Regions from separate parts of the Bradyrhizobium sp. AUGA SZCCT0177 genome, predicted to be linked through region 2. Evidence: predicted binding sites of a transcription regulator. Region 2 holds the regulator's gene; each other region holds the start of a gene.
The links. The regulator LexA, encoded in region 2, represses DNA repair genes until DNA is damaged. The targets are predictions, from matches to a motif close to TGTTCNNNNTGTGTTCNG.
Positions count from the first base shown of each region.

Region 1: a site for LexA is predicted at 2,500-2,517, ahead of ruvC (crossover junction endodeoxyribonuclease RuvC). Genes of this name have one in related genera too.
Region 3: a site for LexA is predicted at 4,115-4,132, ahead of JQ597_RS32375 (PA0069 family radical SAM protein). Genes of this name have one in related genera too.

Region 1 is NZ_JAFCMA010000014.1:58,177-64,744, forward strand. It holds gene JQ597_RS17845 (methyl-accepting chemotaxis protein) at 1-1,356, opposite strand, end outside; gene JQ597_RS17850 (YebC/PmpR family DNA-binding transcriptional regulator) at 1,559-2,305, shown strand; gene ruvC (crossover junction endodeoxyribonuclease RuvC) at 2,547-3,074, shown strand; gene ruvA (Holliday junction branch migration protein RuvA) at 3,071-3,688, shown strand; gene JQ597_RS17865 (NIPSNAP family protein) at 3,714-4,031, shown strand; gene JQ597_RS17870 (hypothetical protein) at 4,028-4,582, shown strand; gene ruvB (Holliday junction branch migration DNA helicase RuvB) at 4,579-5,628, shown strand; gene JQ597_RS17880 (DUF6869 domain-containing protein) at 5,733-6,568, shown strand, end outside.
Region 2 is NZ_JAFCMA010000001.1:369,286-375,853, reverse strand. It holds gene JQ597_RS01940 (ComEC/Rec2 family competence protein) at 1-1,936, shown strand, start outside; gene JQ597_RS01935 (hypothetical protein) at 1,979-2,395, opposite strand; gene JQ597_RS01930 (hypothetical protein) at 2,535-2,774, opposite strand; gene lexA (transcriptional repressor LexA) at 3,022-3,729, opposite strand; gene JQ597_RS01920 (molybdopterin molybdotransferase MoeA) at 3,944-5,155, opposite strand; gene JQ597_RS01915 (HAD family hydrolase) at 5,168-5,794, opposite strand; gene JQ597_RS01910 (hypothetical protein) at 5,948-6,250, shown strand; gene JQ597_RS01905 (NADH:flavin oxidoreductase/NADH oxidase) at 6,320-6,568, shown strand, end outside.
Region 3 is NZ_JAFCMA010000039.1:27,034-33,601, forward strand. It holds gene JQ597_RS32360 (glycosyltransferase family 39 protein) at 1-1,440, opposite strand, end outside; gene rnhB (ribonuclease HII) at 1,589-2,356, opposite strand; gene JQ597_RS32370 (VOC family protein) at 2,445-2,900, opposite strand; gene JQ597_RS32375 (PA0069 family radical SAM protein) at 2,933-4,093, opposite strand; gene JQ597_RS32380 (glycosyltransferase family protein) at 4,248-4,820, shown strand; gene JQ597_RS32385 (bifunctional helix-turn-helix transcriptional regulator/GNAT family N-acetyltransferase) at 4,980-5,906, shown strand; gene JQ597_RS32390 (RSP_7527 family protein) at 5,903-6,055, shown strand; gene moaB (molybdenum cofactor biosynthesis protein B) at 6,155-6,568, opposite strand, start outside.

The DNA.
Region 1 (6,568 bases), on a different contig from region 2:
ATAGTTGGTGTCGAACATGTCCTCGATCGAGATCGCGCCGCTGGCGACGCCCTGCTCGAAAATCCTGGTCAACGCGGCGCCTGCTTCCATGGCGCGGGTGACGAACTCGGTGTTCTCGTCGTGGATCGCCCACAATTTGTCTTCGATCGCCTCGCGCAAAGCGGCGTTCGGCCGCTCGAACTGCGCCTGCGCGCCGGCCTTGGAACGCTCGCTGATGCGAATTTTGCAGGCGCCGATATCCGGCAGCGTGGCGTCGAGGCTTTGGTTGGGCGTCAGCTTTTCGGCGTCGGGACCGCTGATCAGGATGCCGTCGATCGAAATCTCGTAGACCGGCGCCGTGATCAGGCCGCGCGGAGTCTGGATTTCGATTTGGAGGCTGCAGGGCAGCTTTTCCTGTTTGCGCTGGCCCTGGCGCTCGCTTTGGCGCAGCAGCACCGCGCAGCGCGATTTGAGCTTCTGCGCAAAGGTCGTGACCGCCCTTCCGGCATTGGCGACGTTTTCACCATGCGCTTCGGCTTCCTTGGTCGCGACGCCGATCTCGGAGGCGCTTTCGCCGACCGAGACGATGAAGCGCGACGCGGAGGCGGCATTGTCGGACATTTCTCCGGTGGTCTGGCTTTGCTCGGCGACCGCGCCGTTGACGTTGTCGAACACCGGCCGGATCAATTTAATCGCCTGCGAAATCCGATGCACGGCGTCGACCGAGCCGGCGGCGTCGCGCTGCAGCGCTTCGATCTTCCTGGTGATTTCCTCGGTGGCGTTCTGGGTCTGCACCGCGAGCGCCTTCACCTCGGTGGCGACGACGGCAAAGCCGCGCCCGGCTTCGCCGGCGCGCGCGGCCTCGATGGTGGAATTGAGGGCCAGCAGCGTGGTCTGCCTTGCGATCTGCGCGATCAGATTGACGACGTTGCCGATCGCCGCGGACGATTCGCGCAACCGGTCCACATTGGCGCTGGCTTCGCGGGCGGCCTCGCTGGCCTGGTCGGCGAGCTTGCCGGCATCGCGGACCTGCTCGCCGATGCCCTGGGCCGAATGGGTGAATTTGTCGGCGGCCTGCGAGAAAGTGGTCGCGGTAGACTGGGCTGCGGTGGTGCGGCCGGTCAGGGCGTCAGTGCGGTGGCGGATGGTGGTCAGTGTGGCCGCGGTCGCCTCGGCGCCCCCGGCGACCGAATGGGCCGCGCGCTCGAGCTGGCGGATCATGCCACCGAGTTCGAGTTCCAGCAGTTCAAGGATTTCCTTGGCTGAATCGCCTTCGGGCGCGGGCGCGTCGGTCGCAGCCACAACCGCCGGAACCTTAAGCTCGACGGCAGCCGTGGTCGCTTCCGGCACGCGCTTTCGAAATAAACCGAACGCCATGAGGGCTCTTAAAAGTTGAGAATGTGGGGCGCATCCTCTCATCCGGGCATGAAGTCATGGTTAACAACTGCCTGATATTCCGGCATACGGGGCACTACTTAAGTACCAAAACGGCCGTGAATCTTTGATTTTGGCCGGTTGTCGGCCTATAAGGCCGCGTTTTCATCCAAATCCGCTCACGAACGAATCCAAGAGACCCCGCATGGCCGGCCATTCCCAATTCAAGAACATCATGCACCGCAAGGGGCGGCAGGATGCCCAGAAGTCGAAACTGTTCGGCAAGCTGGCGCGGGAAATCACGGTTGCGGCCAAGATGGGCCAGCCCGATCCGTCGATGAACGCCCGGCTGCGCGCGGCGATCATTTCCGCTCGCCAGGAAAACATGTCGAAGGATTCGATCGAGCGCGCCGTGAAGAAGGCGAGCGGCGGCGAGGGCGAGAACTACGACGAGATTCGCTACGAGGGCTATGGCCCCGGCGGCGTCGCTGTCATCGTCGAGGCGCTGACCGACAACCGCAACCGCGCGGCCTCCGATATCCGCTCCTACTTCACCAAGTCCGGCGGCAACCTCGGCGAAACCGGATCGGTTTCCTTCATGTTCGATCACACCGGCATCATCGAATACGACGCCAAGGTGGCCTCCGACGATGCGATGCTGGATGCGGCGATCGAAGCCGGCGCCGACGACGTGATCTCGAGCGAGAGCGGCCACGAAATCTATGCCTCCAAGGAAACGTTTCGCGAGGTCGCCAAGGCGCTGGAGACGAAATTCGGCGAGGCCCGCAAGGCGGCGCTGACCTGGAAGCCGCAGACCACGGTGCCGGTGGACGACGAGACCGGCGAGAAGCTGCTCAAGCTGATCGACCATTTGAACGAGCACGACGACGTGCAGAACGTCTACGCCAATTTCGAAGTCTCGGACGCGCTGATGGCGAAGATGGGCGGGTAGGGATCTCGTGTCCCGGACGCGGTGCAGCGCGGAGCGCTGCTCCGCAGAGCTCAGATGCGCAATTGCGCATCGGGGGACCCATGTCTCCGCAGAATGAGCTGATGGATGGGCCCCGGCTCAGCAACGCACCACGCCGCAAACGCGGCGCACTGCGTTGCGTCCGGGGCACGTCCCACCGCTTTAGCGGGGATGACTGTTCTCTTTATGTTTCGTTCACGGTGCTCTGGCGTTATCACAGGCCATGACATCTCCTCCGATTCGCCAACCCGTCCGGATTATCGGCATCGACCCCGGCCTGCGCCGCACCGGCTGGGGCGTGATCGAGACCGAGGGCAACCGCCTGGTCTTCATCGGCTGCGGCTCGGTAGAGCCGCCGGACGACCTGCCGCTGGCGAGCCGGCTGCTCGCGATCCATGAAGGCCTCGCTGCCGTGCTCGGCGACTACAGCCCCATGGAGGCTGCGGTCGAACAGACCTTTGTGAACAAGGACGGCGTCGCAACGCTAAAACTCGGGCAGGCGCGCGGCGTCGCCATGCTGGCGCCGGCGATGTTCGGCATATCGGTTGCCGAATACGCGCCCAACCAGGTCAAGAAGACCGTGGTCGGCGCCGGTCATGCCGACAAGAACCAGATCGCTGTCATGCTCAAGATCCTGCTGCCGAAGGCCGAGCCGAAATCCGCCGACGCCGCCGACGCGCTGGCGATCGCGATCACGCACGCCCATCACCGCGCCGGCACGGCGCTGCGGCTGAAGGTGGCAGGCCTATGATCGGCAAACTGAAAGGCCTGATCGACTCCTACGGCGAGGACTACGTGATCCTCGACGTCGGCGGCGTCGGCTATCAGGTGCACTGTTCGTCGCGCACGCTGCAGGCGCTGCCCGCGCCCGGCGAGGCCGCGGTGCTCTCGATCGAGACCTATGTGCGCGAAGACCAGATCAAGTTGTTCGGCTTTCGCGGTGACATCGAGCGCGAATGGTTCCGCCTCTTGCAGACCGTGCAGGGCGTCGGCGCCAAGGTGGCGTTGGCGGTGCTCTCGACGCTGCCGCCGGCCGAGCTTGCGAATGCGATCGCGCTGCGCGACAAGGCCGCGGTGACGCGCACGCCCGGCGTCGGCCCGAAAGTCGCCGAGCGCATCGTCACCGAATTGAAGGACAAGGCGCCGGCCTTTGCCAACGTCGATCCGGCGCTGGTGCATCTTTCCGGCGCCATCGACAACGACCGCGCGCCGCGCCCGGTCACCGACGCGATCTCGGCGCTGGTCAATCTCGGTTACGGCCAGCCGCAGGCCGCGGCCGCCATCGCGTCGGCCTCGCGCAGCGCCGGCGAGAATGCGGAAACAGCGCAGCTGATCCGCTTGGGCCTGAAGGAACTCGCGAAGTGAGCGAACTGCGCTGGAGCATTACAAAATGATTACGTGTTATCTGCGTTACCGGCTCGATCCGGACAAGCTCGCCGATTTCGAGGCGTACGGCGCCATGTGGCTGGAGCTGCTGCCGCGCTTCGGCGGCGTCCATCACGGCTACTTTCTGCCATCCGAAGGCGAGAGCGACGTCGCTTTGGCGATGTTCAGCTTTCCGAGCCTCGCGGCCTATGAACAGTATCGTAAGGATGCCAGCACCGATCCCGACTGCCAGAAGGCGGTCGCCTTTGCAAAACGGACGCGCTGCTTCATCCGTTATGAACGGTCATTTTTCCGGCCATTGTTTCCGAAAACGGCCGCATGACCAGGCCCTCCCGCAACGTCACGGCAGAACGTCGCGACTATTCGGCAGGCGCCGTTGCCGGGCGTTTCGCGCGCGCGATCGGCATCGTCCTGATTTTTTCCATTGCAGGACCGCTGACGATTGCGGCGCTGATTTCGCTGATCGTGGTCGGTTTCGGAGCCGCGCTGCTGCAAATGTTTCTCGCGCTTCTCGAACTCGAAGCACTGCGCACCATCGTCTCTGTCGCGATCGTGCTGCTTGCACTGGCGACGATGCTCGCGTCGTTCCTGCCATCGGTCGCGGCCGGCCTGATATTCGCACTGGCTGCGGTCTATGGCGGCATCAACATGATCTGGATGGCGTGGCTCGCCGCGGCCATTGCCGTCGCCGGTTTCGTCGTATTCGGCATATTCTTGGTGCCCTCGGAATCATCGGCCGTGATTTTGCCGGATGTCCGGTCTGCACGACAGGCGCTGTCGCTGTCAGCGATCCTTGCCGTGCTGGCGGTCATTCCGGCCAGCCTGTGCTGGTGGCTCGCGAAACCCCTGCATCGTGCTAGAACTGCCGCATGAACACGCCGTCCCGCATTGTCACCCCCGAACGCCGCAGCGACGATGTCGGCGACACCGCGCTGCGCCCGCAATTGCTGTCCGAGTTCGTCGGCCAGGCGCAGGCGCGCAAAAACCTTTCGATCTTCATCGAGGCGGCGCGCAAGCGCGGCGAGGCGCTCGATCACGTGCTGTTCGTCGGCCCTCCCGGTCTCGGCAAGACCACGCTGGCGCAGATCGTGGCGCGTGAACTTGGCGTCGGCTTTCGCGCCACTTCCGGACCTGTGATCGCCAAGGCCGGCGACCTCGCAGCGCTTCTGACCAATCTCGAAGAGCGCGACGTGCTGTTCATCGACGAAATCCATCGCCTCAGCCCGGCGGTCGAGGAAGTGCTCTATCCTGCGATGGAGGACTTTCAGCTCGATCTCATCATCGGCGAGGGGCCGGCAGCGCGATCCGTAAAAATCGAGCTGGCGAAATTCACCCTCGTCGGCGCCACCACGCGCGCGGGCCTGCTCACCAATCCGCTGCGCGACCGCTTCGGCATTCCGGTGCGGCTGAATTTCTACACCGTGGAAGAGCTGGAGATGATCGTCACCCGCGGCGCCCGCGTGCTCAACATCGGCATGACGCCTGATGGCGCCAACGAGATCGCGCGCCGCGCCCGCGGCACGCCGCGCATCGCCGGTCGGCTGCTGCGCCGGGTGCGGGATTTTGCGTCCGCCGCGGATGCCACCTCTGTCGATCGCGCCATCGCCGACCACGCGCTGAGCGCGCTGGAAGTCGATGCCGCCGGCCTCGATGCGATGGACCGGCGATATCTTTCGACCATCGCGCTGAACTATGGCGGCGGTCCGGTCGGCGTGGAAACCATGGCGGCGGCGCTGTCGGAGCCGCGCGATGCGATCGAGGACATCATCGAGCCGTTCCTGATCCAGTGTGGCTATCTCCAGCGCACCCCGCGCGGCCGGCTGTTGACCTCGCACGCCTTCAAGCATCTCGGCCTCGCCGAACCCGCCCGCGATACGGCGCAGTTCGGCCTGTTCGGCGGCGGTGACAGCGATGACTGAACGCTATCGAACCGAATCGGCCTAATCACGCACTAACGGTAAATATCAACAAGTCGGCGACGCGCCTCGGCGCGGGACCGGCTGTTTTTGCCGTGGAGTGCCAGATGAAATCGACCGAAGACGCCAAGGTGCTGGCCATTGTCGCAGCGCCGGAACTGGGCACGCCCGACGATTCCGACGTCCTCAACGCGATGTCTGTCGACGAGCTGGCCTCATTGTGGGCTGTGCTGCAGCGGCTGAGCAAGCGCGACCAGACTTCCGGCGCCTGGGCGGCCAAGCTCTATTTCGATCATCTGCCGCACCGCAAGCCGGATCGCGCGCTCGATCTTGCGCTTGAAGTGCTGCGCAGTGAATCCGACAAACCGACCGTGATGCAGCTCAATGAAAAGTTCATGATGTCGCTGATGTATGCCCACGGCGAAAGCGTGATCGACCGGATCGAGGCCGAGGCGAAGAATAACGCCCGGCTGCGCTGGCTGCTCGGCGGCGTTCTGCTCGGTCCAAACAAGCCGTTGAAGCAACGCATCCAGGCGATCGCCGACCTCAAGGGCTGGAAGGCCGACGACATCGCGCGACGGACCCCAAAACAGCCGCTCGATTGCGAAGCCATGACGCTGCCGGAGCTGGCTCGCGCCTGGGTCGAACAACATTCGAAATCCGACTGCGACCGCGATGACAATTTCTTTGCGATGATGGATTATGAGAGCGAACTGCGTGGTGAGGATCCGGACAGGGCTATTGATCTGATCGTCGCTATCCTCGAGATCGAGACCAATCCGGCGCTGCTGTCGCTGCTCGCCGCCGGTCCGCTCGAGGATGTCATCAGCATGGAAACCATCGACCGCATCGAGCGCGAGGCGCAGGCCAGCGATCGTTTTCGAGATCTCTTGGGCGGCGTCTGGTACTACCGCGCCTCCGACGAATTGAGGGCCCGGCTCGA
Region 2 (6,568 bases):
CTGGAAGACGGCTCGGATCGCGCATGGTGTGCTGGCGCGGCCGATGTTTTCGGTGGCGCTGACGGGATTTGTCGAAACCCGCGACATCCGCGAGCGCACCGACCGTTTTGTACTGCGCGTCGTGACCATGGAGAGCGCGCGCGACGCGACAAAAATCGAACGGGTGCGGCTGTCGGTCAAGAAGGGCACCGCGCCTGACGTGGGCAGCTTTGTCGAATTGAAAGCGCGGCTGTTGCCGCCGATGTCGCCGCTGCGGCCCGGCAGCTACGATTTCGGCCGCGACATGTTCTTCTCCGGCATCGGCGCCTCCGGCTTCGTGATGGGCGCGATCAGGACCGCGGAAGCGCCTGATGGCGGCGGGTGGAAGCTGCGCTATTCGGCGTTCATGCAAGGCATGCGGGATGCGATCGATGCGCGGATCAGGACCACGCTGGAAGGCGACAAGCGCGCGATCGCGACCGCGCTTCTGACCGGCCGGCGCGATGCGATCTCCGAGCCCGTCAATGACGCGATGTTCATCTCCGGCCTTGGCCATGTGCTGTCGATATCAGGCTATCACATGGCTGTCGTCGCGGGCGTCGTGTTCTTTGCGGTACGGGCACTGCTGGCGCTGTTCCCGACGCTCACGGTTGGTTTTTCGATCAAGAAATGGTCGGCGGTGGCGGCACTCGCCGCGTCGGCGTTTTATCTGTTGCTCTCCGGCGCTGAAGTCGCGACCCAGCGTTCGTTCTTCATGACGGCCGTGGTGCTGATCGCGGTCATGGTCGACCGCCGCGCCATCACGTTTCGAACGCTCGCGGTCGCGGCCCTCATTGTCTTGACCATCGCACCGGAGGCGCTGGTGCATCCGAGCTTCCAGATGTCGTTTGCGGCGACCCTCGGACTGGTGGCGCTGGTGCAACTCGGCATGCCGCGCCTGTTCGCGCAGCCGGATCATTCCGCGACGGCGCAGGTGGCGCTGTGGGGCGGCCGCGAGATCACGATGCTGCTCCTGGCCTCATTGGTGGCGGGCCTTGCCACCACGCCTTACGCGGCGTTTCATTTCCACCGGGTGACGCCCTATGGCGTGCTCGCCAATCTCGCGGCGATGCCGGTGGTCTCGGCGCTGGTGATGCCGGCGGGCCTGCTCGGCCTGGTTGCGATGCCGTTTGGTTTTGACGGTGTGTTCTGGGCCATCATGGGCGTCGGCATCGACTGGATGATCGTTGTCACGCAATGGGTCGCGGCCTTGCCGGGCGCGGTTGGTCGTGTGCCGGCGTTCGGCATCGGCCCGCTGATTGCGGCGAGTCTTGGCATCATCCTGCTCGGCTTGTTGCGGACGCCGCTGCGCTATACCGGCGCGGCCGTGGTGCTGGTGGCGGCGGTGTGGGCGGCGAGGGTGCCGCAGCCGGACATCCTGATCTCCGCCGACGGGCGCAATGTCGGTGTCCGCGGCCAGGACGGCAAACTGCATTTGATGCGCGCGGCCAAGGGCGCCGCGAGGGATGGCTTCCTCGTCAAGGAATGGCTGGCGGGGGATGCCGACGCCCGAAAGCCTGCCGATGCCTCGCTCACCGAGGGCGTCTCATGCGACGAGAGCGGCTGCGTGATGCAAGGCGCCGGTGGCGGGTTCGTGGCATTGGCGCTGCGGCCGGAAGCGCTGGCGGATGATTGTGAGCGCGCGGCGCTGGTGGTCACCGCAAGGCAGGCGCCTGCGGCGTGCGGCGCCTCGGTGATCTCTGCGGAGCGTCTGCGGCGGCAGGGCGCCATGGTGCTGCGGCGAAGCGGCAGCGGATTTACCATCGATGCCGTCAAGCTCCGGGGCGTCGATCGTCCATGGTCGCCGGCGATCGCGGGCGAGGGGGACGCGGAGACAACCATCCTCGCGCCGCGCCGTACGGCGCCGCGTGCGGTCGATGCGACCCCGTCGGAAGCGGATCTCCAGGCCGAGGAATAAGGATTCACGTTCCCCGGCGGGGCGCGACCGGCGGCGCGGAATTCAACCGGTGGAAAGCGGTGTCGCCGTGTCCGCCTTCGTTGTTGTGCGCTCGGGAATCGGATGCACCACCGGCAATTGCAGCACGGTGACGCGCTGACCCTCGCAAAGCTGCGTCACCAGCACATGGCTGCCGTCGGGAAATTCGATCGCGTCGTGGTGACGTTCCTTGATATGCGGATCGATGGTGTTGAACTTGCCGACGCGAAAACCGATCGTCCGCGTCCAGATCCAGCGATTGTCGTATTTGACGTCTTGCGCGAAGGCCAGTTCGGTCCCGGGCAGCATGCAGACCGCGACTGCGGGGTCGCGTTCGCTGGCAAAGCCGCGGGTCGAGGTGCCGCGGAAGGTGGTCGATATCAATGTCTCGCCGACCTCAGCAGGACGCGTTGCCATCGCGTGCAAACTATAGTCACACATCGGATCGCTCCCTCGTAAGAGATAGAGACCCGTGCCTCCCTCGAGGCGCTGGCCTCTATCAGAGTGGACTTGAGCAAAGTCTATTCCTGTTCTGGGCAATAGTGCGACGGAAAGGCCGGCGTGCCCGATCACAAACGCGCTACGACGGCTGCGGATCTTCGGGCATCGGCGGCAGCGGCAGTTCGAAGGCGCCGAGATGGAATTGCTCCCTTCCGTCGTCGGCAATCCCGGGCAGCGCGACCAGCGTGAACGCAGCCTCCGGATATTGCTGCCAGATCGCGAGATCTTCCGCCGTCACCATCAGCCAGCCGAACCGGAGCATGTAGCGGCCCGGCTCGGTCACGAGTCCCGCCCTCTGCCAGGTGATCTTGGTGATCATACTGCTGACCACGTCTCGTCCCCCCGGTTTTTGCGTCTTCGAGTTGAAAACGCGTCAAACCAACCATCCTCGCCCGCACAGTTTTTGCCGCATTCTGGGCAATTGTGCGACGCGCGGCCCCACCGTTCTCCGTCAGGGCCGGGTCTTGATCTTGCAGCCAACAACGTGGATGCCCGGCACAAGGCCGGGCATGACGCGCTTACGGATGTCGTTACCGAACAGAAGCGCCCGCGAAAGCGGGCCGCCCTCAGTACTTCCGGTACAGCCCGATCAGCTTGCCCTGAATCCGGACCCGGTTCGGCGGCAGGATGCGGACTTCATAGGAGGTGTTGGCAGGCTCCAGCGCGATCGAGGCGCCGCGGCGGCGGAAGCGTTTCAGGGTGGCTTCCTCCTCGTCGATCAGCGCCACCACGATATCGCCGGTGTCGGCGGTCTCGTTGCGCTGGATCAGCGCCATGTCGCCGTCGAGAATGCCGGCGTCCACCATGGAATCGCCGCGGACTTCGAGCGCGTAATGTTCGCCGGAGCCGAGCATGTCAGGCGGTACGCTGATGGTGTGGCTGCGGGTCTGCAGCGCCTCGATCGGGGTGCCGGCGGCGATCCGGCCCATGACGGGAACGGCGACCGGACGGTTGCCATCGTCCTCGGCGGACGCACTGGCGGCGCGGACCTTGCCGAGCGTGCCTTCGATGACGCTGGGAGTGAAGCCGCGGCGGCCGTTGCCGTTACCGGCGCCCGCAAGCTCGGGCAGCTTGATGACTTCGATGGCGCGGGCACGGTTGGGCAGGCGGCGGATGAAGCCGCGCTCTTCCAGGGCGGTGATGAGGCGGTGGATGCCGGACTTGGAGCGGAGGTCGAGCGCATCCTTCATTTCGTCGAAGGAGGGCGGCACGCCGGCTTCCTTGAGCCGTTCGTTGATGAAACGCAGAAGTTCATACTGTTTGCGCGTAAGCATCTCGAGCAATCCCCCGGTTGGCGCGTCGTAATTCGTGGTCGTTCAGTTCAGTTGCGAGTGCGGTCTCAAATTCGGAAGTCCAAAACTCCCATTTGTAGACACTAGCTCTCGAAACAAATCATGAACGAACACTATATGTTCGATACATGTTCCGCAACCACTTAATTTCAGGTGAACGCGCGCCGACTTCGCCCGAACAGGCCGCCGCGATGCGTCATTCCGGCAGGCGCAGGAACTCGCATGGCGTGCCTTTCGGCAGCGCCGGCGCAAACGGCGGACGTATCAAAAGCGCCCGTGCCGCAGCGAGATTTCCAAGCAGCGACGAGTCCTGGTGGCTCACCGGCACCGCGATCAACGCACCGTCCTCGCGCTCTTCAAGTCGTGCGCGAAGATAGTCTTCGCGCTGGTCGTTGGCGGGGAGATCGCGGCCGAGCAGGGCGGTCTCACGCGCGTGATGGATGGTTTTTCGGCCCGACAGCGCGCGAATCAGCGGCACCAGAAACAGGAAACCACAGACATAGGACGAGACCGGATTGCCGGGCAGGCCGATCACCCGCATCGCCCCGAGGCGCCCGTGCATCATCGGCTTGCCCGGCCGCATCGCGATGCGCCAGAACGCCATGGCCACGCCCTCGGCCTCCAGCGAGCGCTTGACGAGGTCGTGGTCGCCGACCGAGGCGCCGCCCATCGTGATCAGGATGTCGGCGCCCGATGCGCGGGCGCGGCGGATGCCGTCGGTGGTCGCCTCGACCGTGTCGGCGGCGATGCCGAAATCGATGGTCTCGGCGCCCTCGGCCCGCGCCAGCGCGCGCAGCGCATAGCCGTTGGAGTAGACGATCTGGCCGGGGCCCGGGATCGAGCCCGGCATCACCAGCTCGTCGCCGGTGGCGAGCACCGCCACCTTGGGGCGGCTGATCACGGCGAGTTCCGGATAGTTCATGCCGGCGGCGAGCGACAGGTCGCGTTCGGTGAGGCGGCTTCCCCTGGTGAGCAGCACATCGCCCTCGCGGAAATCGGCGCCGGCGGCGCGGATATGCCGTCCCGGTTTGGCGGTTTCCGTGATCGTGACGTGGTCGCCGCTGGCAGCCGTGTCTTCCTGGATGATGACGGCGTCGGCGCCATCAGGGATCACCCCGCCGGTGAAAATCCGGACCGCTTCGCCCGGGCCCACCATGCGCTCGAACGGGCGGCCCGCCGCGACTTCGCCGATCACCTTCAGCCGCGCGGAGAGGTCGGCGGCGTCGGCCGATCGCACCGCATAGCCGTCCATCGCCGACATCGCCTGCGGCGGCTGGGTGCGCTTTGCCGCAAGGTCGCGCGCGAGCACCCGATGCCAGGCCGTGTCGAGTGCGGCCATTTCTTCCGCCAAGGGATCGGCGCCCGCAAGGATCGCGGCCAGTGCATCAACGACCGGCATCAGGGCCACGGCAACACCCTCTCAAATTCCCAGCGCGGCGAGCGCCTTTGCGACGTCATCCGGCCCTGTCACATGTACCGCGGCCAGGCCGCGCGCCCGCGCGCCGTCGATGTTCGCGGCGGAATCGTCGAAGAACACGATGCGGGAGGCGGGAACACCGATCGCCTTGACGACGTGATCATAGGCCGCCGCATCGGGCTTTCGAAGCCCGATCGTCGATGACAGGTAGATTTCGCGGAAATGGCCGAGCACGCCGGCATAGGCCTGGCTGAAATGCACGACATGCGCGTTATTGGTGTTGGAGAAGGCATAAAGCGGCAGGCGTTGTCCGGCGCGCGCCAGCGATGCGGCGATATCGGGCATTTCGCCGGCGAAGATCGCGTTCCAGCCTTCCAGGAACTGGGCGTCCGATATCCCGATGCCGAGTGAGCCACGCAGGCCTGCGAAGAATTCGGCGTCGCTGATCTCGCCCCGCTCGTGGCGATGCCAGGCATCATTGGGCAAGAACCGCTCGACCAGCTGTGCCGGCTCGCAGCCGGCATGGCCGGCCCAATTGGCCACCACCTTGCCGAAGTCGATATCGAGTACGACGCGTCCAAGATCGAACAGGAGCGCGTCGGCGGAGTTGGGGAGAAGCGGGGCGTTCATGCCAGACGTTTACAAAACTGGACCGCTCTGGGCAACGACTGGCTGCAACCAGCAAAATGCTTGTTTTCGCGAGCAACTTCCGCCCAATCCAGCACTTAGGCTGGCGCGGGAGCTGTGCTAAGCGTTTGGCCGGAAAGTCCGGGGAGTGATCGCATGAAAATGATTGGTATCGTGGCTGTGATGGTCTTGCTGGCCGGGCCGGCGTTGGCCCAGCAGGCACCCGTTCAACAATACGGGGAGCCGGACAAGGAAAAGTCGCCGTCGGAGATCGCGGCGGCGAAGGAGGCCGAGCGGGCCTACAAGCGGTCGCTGGGCAATATTCCGGAGCAAAAGAGCACGGATCCCTGGGGAACCGTGCGCAGCGACAATGCCGCCCCGAAAGCCGCAGCCAAGCCGCCCGCGAAGCCGAAGGCAGCCAAAACGGATATCAAGACCGAGACCACCGCAAAACAATAACAGCCGCCCGCCGGCAGCTTGCCGGGACTGGGGTGCCCAGGATTCCAGGAAACCGGCGAGGACGCTAGAATGTCGAACACGCTGCTGTTTTCGCCGGTGACGATCCGCGGCGTTGAGCTGAAGAACCGCATCGTGGTGCCGCCGATGCACCAATATTCCGCCGTGAAGGGGTTTCCGACCGACTGGCACCTGATGAACTCAGGCAAATTCGCCGCCGGCGGGGCCGGGCTTGTCGTCGTCGAGTCGACCAAGGTCGAGCGCCGCGGTTGCGGCACGGTCGGCGATCTCGGCATCTGGGACGACGCCTTTGTCGAGCCG
Region 3 (6,568 bases), on a different contig from region 2:
TTCGAACGCGCGCGGCACTTCCGGCACGAGGCCCGGAAAGCGCAGTGCGATCTCGGGAGGCGGCGCGCCTGACGTGTCCGATGCGCGCCAGACCACGACGCCGCCGGTTTCATTGAATTTTGCGAGCGAAAGCCACGGCGTGCGTTCCGGCGTGGCGTCGAGCAACAGATGCGGCCGGCCTTTATCCATCGCGACGAAGCTCGCGAGCTGCGGATCGCCGGCCACCGCGCGCAGCCGCTGGTTGGTACGCCGCTCAAAACTGTCGCCGAAGAAATGCGCGATCGTCCGCGCCGGCAGCGAGGTCGGCACTTCGGCGCCGCTGGTCCAGGGCAGGAACAGCGTGGCCGCGATGGCCACGAAAGCCGGGGCTGCGACTGCCGCGGCCCAGACCGTGCGGAGCAGCCGCTGGCGCCGCAGATACACGAGATCGCCGGTCGCCACGATCACGGCCAGCCCCGACATCAGCAAGGCAACGCCGGCGCCGCCGGTAACGCGCTCGAGATTGAACACGCCGGCAATCAGGCTGCCAAACAGCGCCGGGCCGATGGCGAACGTATAGACGAACTGGCGCGCCAGGGGATCGATCTGCGGCCGGTAGATGATCGGCGCTTCCTCGGCCTTGCGGACAAACGCGCCGGAGTTGAGGATCACCAGCAGCACGATGCCGGCCGTCGCCAGCGCCAGGCCGCCGAGCAGGGTGCCCCAGTGCATCGCCCTGCCCGCGAGATCATCGATACCCGGCAAGGGGGGCATCGCCAGCACGTCGGCGCGAACGACCCAGATCAGATAGGGCAGCACCAGTACCACGATCACCAGCAGCGCATACAGTGGATCCAGCGACATCAAGGTGCGCCGCCCGCGCGCGGTGGCGACGGCAAATCCGGCGATCAGCAGCAACAGCCCGAGCGCGGCCGACGTCGTCAGGAGCAACAGGCCCGCTTCGATCGACCAAGCGAACCAGGCGGTGCGCCGGTTCTGGCCGATCAATCGCCAGGAATGCAGCAGCAACAGCGCCCATAGCGGCCGCGCCAGCACCAGCGGGCCGAATTCGACGCCGGGCGAGCTGAAGGCCACCACCGTCATGCTCAAGAGCACCGCGAGCACCGCCTGCTGACCGCCGACGATGGCGCGCGCGAGCTGATAGAAGCCCCAGAAAGTGACGACCGCGCAGATCTGCGCGAGCAGATAGACCCCGAACACATGATTGCCGGCCGCGCGGAAGGCGATGTCGGCAAGCCAGAACGCCAGCGGCGGGCCGAAATAGGTTCCGACCTGATATTCCCTGCCGAATGCCAGAACCGTGGCGATATCGCCGGGTGGGCTGCGATAGAGCAGCATCGGCAGGATCAGCCACATTGCCGCCTGCAGCAGCACCACGAGCCAGACCACCAGCCGCGGCCGGGCGCGGATCAGTTCGACAACCAGGGAGGTGAAACGCATGAAACGTCCGAGATGCGGGCGCCGATCCCGAGAGCCGGCCCTGTCCGAGCACGTTTGATAGAGCGCACCAGCCGCCGAGGCAACCATGGCGTTTTCAAGCGAGGTGGATACCGGCTCGCGTCAAGAAAACGCGTCAAGGCAAAGTGCCTTAGGCGGTCGTCACAACCTCAGCGCTGATTTGCGTTTCGACCGTGAACAGATCGGGCTCAACGGTGCCGGGCTGATGTTTTTCACGCGCGGCGATGACGGGCGCGAAGAAACGGCGGTGGTGGACGCTGGGACCTAACCGGTCGAGCGCCTCGCGATGTTCCGGCACGGCGTAGCCCTTGTGGGTCTCGAACCCGTAGCCCGGGCAATCCAGCGCCAGCGCGCACATCAGGCGGTCGCGCGTCACCTTGGCGATGATCGAAGCGGCCGCGATCGACATCACGATGCCATCGCCGCCGATCACGGCGTCGCAGTCGCACGGCGCCTCGATGCGGTCGCGGCCGTCGACGAACACATGTTTGGGGATTTCCGGCAGCGCGCGCACGGCGCGCGTCAGCGCCCACAGCGAGGCGCGCAAGATATTGTCGCGATCAATACGCGCCGGCGAGGCAAAGGCGACCGCGAACGACGAGGTCGCGCAAATCTCTTCGAACAGTTCCTCACGGCGCTCCGCCGTCAGCCGCTTCGAATCGTCGATGCCTTTGGGAATTCGTTTGGGATCAAGAATCACGGCGGCGGCCACCACCGGGCCGGCCAGGGGACCCCGCCCGGCCTCGTCGCAACCGGCGATCGGCCAGACGCCGCGCTTGATCAGCGCGCGCTCACGGCGAAAGCTCGGCGGTGCCACCGCGATCACGCCTTTCGGCAGTTTTGCCGATTTGGCGACCGGCTTGGCCGCTGGTTTCCTGGATGATTTTTCCCGAATCATGCCGGGATGGTGGGCAAGCACGCGCCAGCGCGCAACCGGGAACCGGCTGCAATTCCCGTTATTCAGTCACGACAGATCGGCACTGACCCTAATCCGCCAAATGCACCCGCCGGTCTTCGCCGACCTCGATGCCGGGGGCGACCACGACTTCCCAGGGGTGATTGTCGGGATCGGCGAAATATCCGGAGTAGCCGCCATAAGCCGTCTCATGCGCGGCCTTGAGCAGCGAGGCGCCCTTGGCGATCGCGAAATCCAGCACGGTGTCGACTTCCTCGCGTGAGGCGCAATTCCACGCCAGCGTCACGCCGCGGAAGGTCTTGGGCCGCGGATGGTCCGGCAGCGTTGCGTCCTGTGCCAGCTGATCCCACGGGAACAGGGCGATCACGGGGCCGCCGGTGTCGAAGAAGGCGACCGCCTCGCCGGTCGAGCGAATTCTTCGCGCAAAACCCAGCGCTTCATAAAAGGCGATGCTGGCGCGCATGTTGCTCACGCCGAGCGTGATGACGGTCAGTCGCGGGATTGGGGTCTTCAACTCGTTACTCATCCTGCCGCTCCCTGGCATTCACGCTACCACAATCAAAACAAGCTCAACTGCTGACCGTTTCGCTTCGGCTTGACGAAATGGTCGGTCGTCAGTTTCAGGCGCCGCTTGTTCAGTCCAAGCTTCTCGCAGGCGATTTCGAAGCGGCGTCCGATCATCCAGGCCATCGGCCCGGTTCCCTTCATCCGGGTTCCCCATTGCGAGTCGTAGTCGCGGCCGCCGCGCATGTCGCGGATCAAGGTGAAGACGTGGCGATAACGGTCGGGATAATTCGCCATCAGCCACTCGCGGAAGAGATCGCGCACTTCCAGCGGCAGCCGTAGCAGCACATAACTCGCCTCTTTCGCGCCGGCATGCGCCGCGGCATCGAGGATGCGCTCGATCTCGGAATCGTTCAGCGCGGGGATCACGGGCGCGACCATCACGGTTGCCGGAATGCCGGCCTCCGCCAGTTGCCGTATCGCCTCCAGCCGCTTCGGCGGCGTCGAGGCTCGCGGCTCCATGGTGCGCGCGAGTTTGGCATCGAGCGTCGTCACGGACAGTGCGACCTTGACCAGATTGCGTTTTGCCATCCGCTGGAGGATGTCGATGTCGCGCGTCACCAGCGCCGATTTGGTGACAATGCCGACCGGATGGCCGGCACGTTCCAGCACTTCGAGAATGCCGCGCATGATCTTGTATTTGCGCTCGATGGGTTGATAGGGATCCGTATTGGTGCCGATCGCGATCATGCGCGGTTCGTAGCCCGATGCCGCCAGTTCCTTTTCCAGCAACTCCGGCGCATCGGGCTTGGCGAGCAGCTGGGTTTCAAAATCAAGTCCGGGCGACAGCCCGAGATAGGCGTGGGTCGGCCGCGCGAAGCAGTAGACGCAGCCATGCTCGCAGCCGCGATAGGGGTTGATCGAGCGGTCGAAGCCGATATCGGGCGAGTCGTTGCGGGTGATGACCTTGCGCGAGGTGTCGAGCCCGACCGTGGTCTTGAACGGCGGCAGGTCTTCGAGGCTCTGCCAGCCATCGTCGAAGACGACGCGGGCTTCGGCCTCGAAGCGGCCGCTGTCGTTGGACTGGGCGCCGCGGCCACGCCGCCGCTCGCGCTCGATCGCGACCGCCAGCTCAGGAAAAGGATTAGCACCCGCCGGTTCGGAGGGCGCCGTGACCGGCGGGTGCTTGAGGGCATGAGAGGATGCTCGGCTCATGCAGGGAACGTAACACGCGCTGAGAACAAATCAAGAACATCATTTGAAAAATCCACAGCATGGCTGCCGCAAAAATCTGCACGGCAACGGATGTTTTGAATGTGACAAGGTGATAACAAGCGGCGTTTTTCACCGTTTGAGCCAACGAAGCGTCATGCTGAGCGTGATCATCCCGACCGAAGGCGTCGAACAGCCCGCCGTCGCTACCCTGGCGGCGCTGGTGCCGGGAGCCGCCGCCGGTTTGATCCGCGAAGTGGTGCTGGTGGACCGCACCGCGAACGGCGTGATCGAGCGCGTGGCCGACGTAGCGGGCTGCCGCTTCATGGCGTTTGAAGGCAGCCGTGCCGCGGCGCTCGCCGCCGGTGCCCGGCAAGCGCGCTCGCCCTGGCTGATGTTCCTGCATGCCGGCGCCGTGCTCGACTCGGGCTGGATCGAAGAGACCGCGCAATTCATCCAGGGTGTAGCGGCCAGCGGCCGGCCCCGCGCCGGGATCTTCCGCTATGCCCGCTCGCCTTATTCCGACGCTAGTTTCCGCGATGGCCTCAAATTCATCGCCCGCATGGTTACGGGGCCCTCGGCGGAACAGGGTCTTCTCATTGCGCACGATCATTACGACCGGCTCGGCGGCTACCGGCCGGACGTCCGCCGTTCCGAAGCCCGGCTGCTGCGCCAGCTCGGCCGGCGCTCCCGCACCATGCTGCGCAGCCGGATCATGGTGGTAGCCTAGGCGCCTTCGCCAGCGCGTTCACGCGCGTCGTCGACACCGCGGGCTCAGACACAAAATCGCGAAAACAACCCCATGCAAAGTAGCCGGGCTCGGTTCGCACCTGAATATACTTGCCAAAGTCAAATAATTATATGACATTGGCAATAATTGAGGTGCGCCATGTCCCAGAACAATTCCGACCAAGAGATCGCGGCGGTCCGCGCCTTCAACCGCTTCTACACCCGCAAGCTCGGCGTGCTCGACCAGCAACTCATGAAGAGCCCGTTCTCGCTCAGCGAGGCGCGGGTGCTGTACGAGCTCGCCTATCGCGAAGACCTCTCGGCCAAGGAGATCGGCGCCGAACTCGGGCTCGATGCCGGCTATCTCAGCCGGATCGTGCAAAACTTCGATGAGAATGGATTGCTCACCCGCAAGCCGCTGCCGGCGGACCGGCGGCAATTCCGGCTCGCCCTGACGCCCAAGGGACGCCAGACCTTCACCAAACTCGAGCGCAGCATGCAGGACGACATCGGTGCAATGCTGGCCGCGTTGCCGCGCGGCGGCAGCCAGAAGCTCGTCGGCGCGATGGCCGAGATCGAGCGGCTGCTCGGCGTATCAGGCGCGGCGGCGCCAGCGATCCTGCGCACCCACCGCCCCGGCGACATGGGCTGGGTGGTGCAGAGCCACGGCGCCTTCTACGCCAGCGAATATGGCTTTGACTCCTCGTTCGAAGCGCTGGTGGCGGAGATCGCGGCGAAATTCCTGACCTCGTTCGACGCCTCGCGCGAGCGCTGCTGGATTGCCGAGCAGGGCGGCGTCCAGGTCGGCTCGGTCTTTGTGGTCAAGCATAGCGACGATGTCGCCAAGCTGCGCCTGCTTCTGGTCGATCCGGCCGGACGCGGCCAGCGATTGGGCCAGCAGCTGGTCGCCGAATGCGTCGCCTTCGCGCGGGCGACCGGCTATCGCAGGATGACGCTGTGGACCCAGAGCATCCTGGTCGCCGCCCGCAAGATCTATCAGGACGCCGGCTTTAAGCTGGTCGCGACCGAGCCGCATCGAAGTTTTGGTCAAAGTTTGGTTGGCGAGACCTGGGAACGCGAACTGTGAAGCCGGGGCGTCGCGACACGCCGCGGCGCGTCACGCCGGACCTGCTCGATTTCTACATCAAGAGAGCGCATCAGCTGCGCGAAGACGCGTGGCGCGACATGTGGCGCGGATTGTGGGCTTTGCTGACCAAGGTCATCGCCCGCAAATAACGGAAGTCCGTAGGATGGGTAGAGCGAAGCGAAACCCATCGCAACACCGGGACTCGCAATGATGGGTTTCGCTTCGCTCTACCCATCCTACGGATACGGCTACACCGACGCTCCCTTGGCCTTTGGGCGGCGCAGATGCTCGTCGAGCCGCGGCATGATCTCGACGAAATTGCACGGGCGGGTGCGGTAATCGAGCTGGGCGGCGAGGATGCCGTCCCAGCCGTCGCGGCAGGCGCCGGGCGAGCCCGGCAGGCAGAAGATGAAGGTCGCACCCGCGACCCCGGCGGTGGCGCGGCTCTGCACCGTCGAGGCGCCGATCTTGGCGTAGCTCAGCATGTGGAAGGCGGTGGAGAAACCGTCCATCCGCTTCTCGAACAGCGGCTCGACCGCCTCCGGCGTGACGTCGCGGCCGGTAAAACCAGTGCCGCCTGTCGTGATGATGGCATCGACACCAGGATCGGCGATCCACCTTCGGATGATGACGCGGATCGCATCGACGTCGTCGACGATGAT